2 regions of the Francisella sp. AG1 genome follow, and region 2 is predicted to be linked to the other one. Evidence: riboswitches for the same ligand, from Rfam matches in the RefSeq annotation. Region 2 holds a riboswitch; the other holds the start of a gene.

Region 1 (4,413 bases), 370 kb from region 2:
CATAGTTATTGCTTAATAATTCAAACTATAAGAAATTTTTAAAAAGGAGTTTTTGATGAAACTAAAAAATACCGTACTTGCTATATCTGTATTAATAGGTACAACTGCCGTATCTTTTGCTGCAACCGGTGATAATATGGATACTTCAGTAGATACAACTGCATCGACCACATCAGAGTCTAGTTCTAATACTTTCATTCAACCTTTTGCTAATACTTATAGCTCTATAACAAATGAAGATAATACATGGGGACCACAAGATAGAACTGGTCAATGGTACCTAGGTGTACAAGCTAATGGTTTTGTAAATGATTTTAATAATAAGAATGGCGCAAGTGGCGGTTGGAATGGAATAGTTGGTTATAACATAAATAGATATTTTGCTGTTCAATATAATCAATTCGCAACTTATGGTGGTATGTTTGGTGGTTTAGGTGAAGGTGTTGTTAATCTTAGTAATAGCACGATGCTAACTCCATATGCTGCTGGTGGTGCTGGTTGGGCAAACTTAGCTGGTCAGGCTACAGGTGCTTGGGATGTTGGTGGAGGTCTTAAGTTTGAGCTTTCTAGAGATGTCCAGTTAAGTGCTGATTATAGATATATTCAAACTATGGCTCCTAATGGCACAGGAGCTAAAGCTAGAGCTGGTACAAATATGATTGGTGGTGGTATTACTTGGTTCTTTGGTGGTGATGATGCTAGTAATAATACTGCAAATATCCAAGATAATGGTGCAACAACAGCTGCGGAAACTACAGTAATACCAACAGTTGATGAAACTAAGTATGTTTTGCCTAAAGGAATTAAACAGTGTGCTAAGAACTTTAATTTAACTAAAGATGGTGTTGCATGCTACACAGTTAATGGTGATGATGTAACAGTTTATTTAGATACTAAGTTTGCATATGATAGTGAGGTTTTAAATGCAAAAGGTAAAGAAGCTATTTCTTCTTTTGTTGATTTTATAAAAGATAGTGATATTGCATCAGTAACTGTTAAAGGTTATGCTTCTCAAGGTCGAACTGGTCAAGAATTTGAGATTTATAATCAAAAACTTTCTGAAAAAAGAGCAGAGTCTGTTGCTAATTATATGGAAGGTCTGGGTCTAGATAGTGAGAAGATTATAACTAAAGGTTTTGGTTATAATGATACTCTAGAAGGTGTCAGTGAGTCAGACGCACGTAATCAGCGTGTGCAAGCAAGTGTTTCTGCTCCTTTAAAGCAAGAAAAATAATTATTTTTAAATTTTTATCTTTTTCAAAATATTTTATTTCATAAAAAATATACCTAATTAATGATAAAAGAGTTCTTTATTATATATTTTTTTGTTAGTCTATATTTTATCGGCACAGGGGAGTACATAAGTACTGAGAAACTTTTTTAAGTTGACCCTTTGAACCTGATCTAGTTAATACTAGCGTAGGGAGTGCAAGGATATCATTATAATAGAGACTTTAATACAGTTTAGAATTTATGTATCTTTGTATTTTCCTATAGATTTTTTATAAAAATATAGGAGTATGATCATGGATCAACAATCAAAATCTGCAGAAATTAATAGTTTAAGTGAAGCTTTACTTAAATCATATACTAATTCAAAAAAAATATACCTTCATAATGATAATAATGAAATAAAGGTTCCATTTAGAAGTATATCTCAATCTGAGACCATTTTAGATGATAAACATAGTCCAAACCCAGTAATACTTGTTTATGATAGTTCTGGAGAATATACGGATGATAATGAGAGGATAAATATTGAAGAAGGTTTGTCCAAGCATAGATTAAATTGGATAAAGAAAAATGAAGATTTAGAGAAGTTAACTTATTTAAATTCTACGTATACTAATGATCAAGCTGATAATAGCTCAAATTTTCCAAACAGGTTTATTCCATATAGATCTAAGCAAGATAAAAATGTATCACAAATGCATTATGCAAAAAAAGGAATTATAACTCCAGAAATGGAATATGTTGCTATTAGAGAAAATATAAAAAAAGCTAATATTCATCTTGATAAAGCTTCAATAAGTCAGCATCAAGGTACTTCTTTTGGAGCAAATATTCAGGAAGAAATAACTTCAGAATTCGTGCGTAATGAAATTGCAAATGGTAGAGCTATTATACCTGCTAATGTTAACCATCCTGAGTTAGAGCCTATGATTATTGGCAGAAACTTTCAAGTCAAGGTAAATGCCAATATTGGTACATCTGCTGTAACTTCATCAATCGCGGAAGAGGTTGAGAAGATGGTTACAGCTATTAGGTGGGGAGCTGATACTGTGATGGATCTGTCAACGGGGAAGCATATACATCAAACAAGAGAGTGGATCATTAGAAATAGTCCTGTTCCTATAGGAACTGTCCCAATTTATCAGGCATTAGAAAAAGTTGATGGTATTGCTGAAGATTTAACTTGGGAAGTATATAGAGATACGTTAATTGAGCAAGCAGAACAAGGAGTGAGTTACTTTACTATTCATGCTGGCGTACGTAAAGCATTTATTTCATTAGCAGCAACTAGAATAACAGGTATAGTTTCTAGAGGTGGAGCAATAATGGCTAAATGGTGTATGCATCATAATCAAGAGAATTTTTTATTTACTCATTTTGAAGAGATTTGTCAAATAATGAAAGCTTATGATATAAGTTTTTCTTTAGGAGACGGCTTAAGGCCTGGGTGTATAAATGATGCAAACGATAGTGCACAACTTTCAGAATTAAGAACACTAGGTCAGTTGACAAAAATTGCTTGGAAGCATGACATACAAACTATGATAGAAGGTCCAGGCCATGTACCAATGCATCTGATTAAAGAAAATATGGAATATGAGTTACAAGATTGTTTTGAGGCGCCATTTTATACTTTAGGCCCTTTAGTGACAGATATTGCACCAGGATATGATCATATAACTTCAGCTATAGGAGCTGCTCAAATAGGTTGGTATGGTACATCGATGTTATGTTATGTCACTCCAAAGGAGCATCTAGGCTTACCGAATAAAGAAGATGTACGAGAAGGAATAGTTACATATAAGTTAGCTGCACATGCTGCTAATCTTGCTAAAGGATTTCCAGGAACTCAAATTAGAGACAATGCTCTTTCTAAAGCAAGGTTTGAGTTTAGGTGGGATGATCAATTTAATCTGAGTTTAGATCCTGAAAAAGCTAGAGAATATCATGATGAGACTTTACCTAAGGAAGGTCATAAAGCAGCACACTTTTGTTCAATGTGTGGACCAAAATTTTGTTCTATGAAATTATCTCAAGATATTAAAAGAACAGCTAGTTAGGTTATTTTTATATGCGAAAAATAGCTATTGTTGGAGCTGGAGTTATAGGTCGAGTATTGGCATTAGAACTTTTAAAAGAACTGCCTGGTATTCAAGTAGAAATTTTTGATAAAGATTTGGATGGCCATAAAAGTTGCAGTTATAATGCCGGAGGTATGATAGCTCCAATATCTGAATTAATTAATTGCCAATCACATGTTTATGAATCTGGTTACAATAGTCTTAAACTTTGGCAAGAGCTTGTAGAACCAAAAAATAATATTATAGAAAAGTTTAATACGCTCTTACTTGCTCATAAGTATGATGGTATAGAATTAGATCTTGCACATAGGTCAATAGCTTTTCGTGTTAAAGAATATAATCGTGTTATGAAAGATATAGAAGCTATTGGTTACCAAGATTTAATACAGTTAGAGCCTATCATTTTAAATAGTAGTATATGCGATAGAGCTTATATTATAAAGAATGAAGGTGCTGTTAATGTGGCTAAGTTTTTTGATTTTACAAATAAAAGATTCTATCAATCTGATTCTGTAAATTTTAGGCAACAAAATATTAAACAAATACGAGATAAGCATATTTATATTGATAAAAGTACTAAGTACGAATATGATCAAGTATTTGATTGTAGGGGGTTTAGTTCGAAACAATCTTTGGAGCTATATGGTGTTAGAGGTGAAGCAGTAGTTATACAACATCAAGGTATTAAGTTAAATAGTGTTATACGTTTAGCTCATCCAAGACACCCTTTATATATAGTCCCTCGAGGAAAAGGGGTGTTTTATTTAGGAGCTACAAGTATAGCTAGTGATGAAAATTCACCAATTTCTGTACAAAGTTTGATGGAGCTATTATCAATGGCTATGGTAATTGATAAAAAGTTTGCTGAAGCGCGAATTTTGAAAACTTTAACAGCAGTTAGACCAACTAGTATTGATGATAGACCTATTATTAAATATACACAAGATTGTATATACATAAATGGTCTTTCCCGACATGGTTTTTTATTTGCGCCTAAAATAGCAAAAGATCTGGTTGGTAAGTTAAGGGAGGGTATTTAAGTGCAATTTTTATTCAATAATAAAAGTATTATAGTTAAAAATTTTTGTATTAGTATAGC
Region 2 (4,413 bases):
TCAAGGCAAGAAAGTTGATGCTTTAGCTTTGATGAAAAAAGCTGATAAATTTAGGATAAATTATAGGGCTGCTAAATTAAGATTAGCAGAGATGTATTTTGAGCAAAATGACTATAAAGAATGTTATAAAGTTATTTATAGCATGAAGGATGATGGAGAATTTTTTAATAATAAGCGTGTTTTAGATCTAAGGCTTAAATTGGCTAATTATGCGCATAATAAGAATGAGGCTGCAGAGGTTGAGCTCATTTTGTCATCTAATAATTATAATGATAAAGATATGGATGAGTTTTTTTCAAAAACTGATCAAGGAGGTATGAATAAGAATGCGTAATAGAACAAGTTGTAATGATGAGAATAAACCTGAAAGGTTACAAAAAATATTAGCAAAATATGGTATAGGTTCGCGAAGAAAAGTAGAGGAGCTTATAGAGCAAGGCAGAGTTAGAGTTAATGGTAAAGTTGCAACTATAGGTGATAAAGCGACTGATAAAGATAGAATAAGTTTTGATGGTAAGGCTTTATATTTATATGGACAACCTTTAACAAGACCTAGAGTAATAATATATCATAAAAGAGAGGGTGAGGTCTGTACTAGTAAAGATGAAAAGGATAGAAAAACTGTTTTTGATTCTTTACCAAAACTAGCGAAATCTCGATGGATAATGGTTGGACGTTTAGACATAAACACTACAGGACTCTTATTGTTTACAACCGATGGTGATTTAGCAAATAGATTGATGCATCCATCTTATGAGATAGAAAGAGAATATGCTGTACGAGTATTTGGTGAGCAACTATCAGAAGAAACTATCAAGAAGCTTAAAGAAGGTATAAAATTAGAAGATGGTGTCGCTAAATTTAATAATGTTAAATTTTCTGGAGGCGAAGGGGCTAATATTTGGTACTATGTAACACTTTCTGAAGGACGAAATAGAGAAGTTAGGCGTATGTTTGAAGCTATAGGAGCAACAGTTAGTAGGCTTACTAGGGTTAGGTTTGGTAGCATAGCTCTTCCTAAATTTGTTTCTCGAGGTAAAACCTTAGAGCTCAATCCTTCTGAAGTTAATCAGCTTAGAAAATCAGTTAAATTAAAGGAATATTCCTTTCCTAAAAAACTTGTAGAAAGGTTAGAAAAAAAATAATGAACTTTGAGAGTCAATTAGAAGGTATTTTTGATATAGATATCTGGTTATTAAAGGCCAATTATAGAGATATGAATGAGCAGCCTTCTAGTGAGATTCAAAATAAGAATGGTGCTGGAGAATATTCAGGTTTGGTAAACCCATCTAGAGCAAAATTGCTTTATAGTAATAAAAATGATAGCGATAAAATTATAAATATTTTTTTAACAAGTGATGTAAGTATTAGTTTTTTGAAAAATATTTTAAATAGCTTATTTTTTAAATCAAGGGTTAATATATATCAATCAATGAAGCTTAATTCTATTGAAGAGTATAAGGGCATTAATGTATTTGCGAAAGATTTTATCCTTGATAATCAAAATTTGTTAAGTGTGCAAAGCAAAAAGTATATATTTTCAAAGCTCTATGAATATTCAGATTTCACAACTAAATAATACATTTTCAAGCCAAGTGATTTCCTTGATAAGGGAGTCAGATAAAAATTTTAGTTGGTCAGACAAGCAAATATTAGAATCTATGGATCAGGACCTTGTTTTAGGTTTATTGTGTCAAGGTGAACTTGTAGCAATATCAATTTTTAGTAGTTTTCTAAATATTGCTGAGCTACTATATATTTGTGTAGATATCTCCAGTCAAACTAAAGGGCTTGGTTATTACCTATTGTTGCAATCATGTACTTATCTTTCAAAGTTAAATATCTCAGAAATTTTTCTAGAAGTTGATGTTTATAATTATAGAGCTATAAAACTTTACCACAAACTTGGGTTTCAAGAAATTGCATTGCGTAAGAAATATTATAAAAGATCTGATGGTAGTCAAACTGATGCGTTAGTTTGTTTATTGAAGATGTAAAAAGTAAGAAAAGTATGTTATATTAAGCCTCACAAGACAACAGGGGTGCTGTTTTTTTTGAAAATAGCTGAGAACTAACCCTTTTATTACCTGATCTAATTAATATTAGCGTAGGGAGTTTGTTTGGTATTTTCTAGATAATTATCATCCAAACTTTTAATTTTTAAAAATATTAGGAAAACAATAATGGAAAATATTGGTTATATAACATTAAATATTTCTTTAGTAATTTACTTTATACATTTTTTACCACAAAGTATACATAATCAGCTTAAGCATAAAACTTTTGAGATTAGTATTTGGACTCATACAATGATGATTTTGGCAAATTCTTTTGACCTAATCTATGCTGTAGGTTTTGGTATGCAGTGGCAATACATTTTAGTTGATATAATTTTGTTGGTTTTTTTAGCTATACAGCAGCTTCAAATTTTAAATGACAGACGAGAAAAGCGCATATTTGTACATACTATATTTATATTAATATTTTTAACCTTAATAGTTACAACTGCTTGCTTAGCTAAGCTAAATAAAGATGTATTGCTTTGGTTTGGTTCTATTAGTGGAATTATTTATAATATTTATTGGTTACCTCAGATTTATAAGAATTTTCGTCAAAAAAAAGCTGAAGGTTTTAGTATATTTTATTTGGGACTCTCTTTTTTAAGTATACTATGTGATATAAATAGCGCTATATTTCTGGGTTGGCCTATAGTATCAGTGATAGTTTCTGGTTGCTTGTCTGTTTTAATTTTGATTCAAATAGTTCAATATTTTTATTATAAAAATATAAAGAGCTACAAAAGGGTTCTGAAACTATCTTAACTTATATGCTAAAATATTTAGCATAATAAGACCTATATAATAACCTTATAATGAGAAAGCTTAATAAGTTTCTGATATTATTATTTTTTGTATTAAATGTTTCGTTTAACTATGCCTTTGCAGAAGGTTATAAATATACTCCATATGCAGTTGGGCAGTCATTGGGTAAAATATCACATAAAAGCTTTAAAGCTACGAAAGATGAGTTAGTAAAAAAAGATTTTATAGCTGGTTTTGATGATACTATTCTAAATCAAAAGCCTAATATAGATAAAATCTCTGATGAAGATTCATATGAGGTTGGTATGATTATTGCTGCCCAATATAAGTCAAAATTAAAGAAAATAACAGTTTTTAATAAATCTAATAATAAAGAGTTTGTGAAGGGGTTTAATGGCGCAGTAGAGTCAAATAATGAAACATTAAACACCGAGGATAAGCAAATATTAAAACATTTCAAGATAACTCCTGATAACGATTAGAGCATAATATTAATATAGCTATTGATAATTAGATTCTGCTACTTTATTCTTAAATCTAATTAATAAATTAGTTCTAACAAACTATGCAACAGCTAAAAGATATTCAGTCACTTATAAGAGAGGATATTCAAGGTAATAATCAGTTTATTATAGATTCTCTTTCTTCTGATGTGGTATTGATCAATCAAATAAGCCACCATATAATAAATAGTGGTGGAAAACGTTTAAGGCCTCTACTTGTAATGCTATTTTCACGCGCATTAGGCTGTAAAGATAACAAACATTTAGCTTGTGCTGCAATTATTGAGTTTATTCATACTGCTACGTTATTACATGATGATGTTGTTGATGATTCTCAGCTACGTAGAGGTAAGGAGACAGCTAATAATGTCTTTGGAAATGCAGCTAGTATTTTAACTGGAGATTTCCTTTATTCTAGAGCATTCCAAATGATGGTTAATTTGAATAACATGCAGATTATGCAAATATTAGCTGATGCTACTAATAAAATTTCAGAAGGTGAGGTGCTTCAGCTTTTAAATGCTAGAAACTTAGAGCTTACAGAGAAAGATTATACCAATGTAATATATTGTAAGACGGCAAAGCTTTTTGAGGCAGCTTGTGAATTAGCGGGAGTTATTAGTCTGGATAAAAAACAATACGCTCAATATCAAAGAAGTATTAAAGAATATGGGGTTTATTTGGGTAATGCTTTTCAAATAGCAGATGATGTTTTAGATTATGTATCTGATGTGGAAAGTTTAGGTAAAAACATTGGTGATGACCTTGATGAAGGAAAAATGACTTTACCGACTATTTATGCTTTAGCAAATATAAGTATAGAAAAACAAAATATACTTAAAAAAGCTATAAAAGATAGTGAGTATGATGTTGCTCAAATTGTAACAATTATTAAAGATAGCGGAGCTATTGAATATTCATATGAAATAGCTTGTAAATATGCCGAGCAAGCAAAACAATCCATAAGTTTTCTACCAGAGTCTAATTACAAAGAAGCTTTGTATTTAATATGTGATTTGGCGGTCAAAAGGAAAAACTAATAAATTACTTTATAATTTATTTAAGATTTTTTGAGAGGTTTCTTGGCA

Evidence for each region. A riboswitch is a leader RNA that binds a small molecule or an ion and turns the genes downstream of it on or off. The one in region 2 is predicted to bind thiamine pyrophosphate.
Region 1: linked by a shared signal. The riboswitch ahead of thiC (phosphomethylpyrimidine synthase ThiC) and the one ahead of ACR0PV_RS04810 (PQ-loop repeat-containing protein) in region 2 are both predicted to bind thiamine pyrophosphate.

Annotation. Positions count from the first base shown of each region.
Region 1 covers NZ_CM173135.1:1,307,104-1,311,516, reverse strand. The annotation lists gene ACR0PV_RS06820 (OmpA family protein) at 56-1,234, shown strand; TPP riboswitch at 1,341-1,443, shown strand; gene thiC (phosphomethylpyrimidine synthase ThiC) at 1,527-3,293, shown strand; gene ACR0PV_RS06810 (FAD-dependent oxidoreductase) at 3,305-4,354, shown strand; gene thiS (sulfur carrier protein ThiS) at 4,355-4,413, shown strand, end outside.
Region 2 covers NZ_CM173135.1:936,249-940,661, forward strand. The annotation lists gene ACR0PV_RS04790 (pilus assembly protein PilF) at 1-334, shown strand, start outside; gene rluB (23S rRNA pseudouridine(2605) synthase RluB) at 327-1,145, shown strand; gene ACR0PV_RS04800 (chloroquine resistance protein) at 1,145-1,579, shown strand; gene ACR0PV_RS04805 (GNAT family N-acetyltransferase) at 1,557-1,997, shown strand; TPP riboswitch at 2,029-2,132, shown strand; gene ACR0PV_RS04810 (PQ-loop repeat-containing protein) at 2,184-2,822, shown strand; gene ACR0PV_RS04815 (hypothetical protein) at 2,873-3,304, shown strand; gene ACR0PV_RS04820 (polyprenyl synthetase family protein) at 3,388-4,365, shown strand; gene ACR0PV_RS04825 (hypothetical protein) at 4,386-4,413, opposite strand, start outside.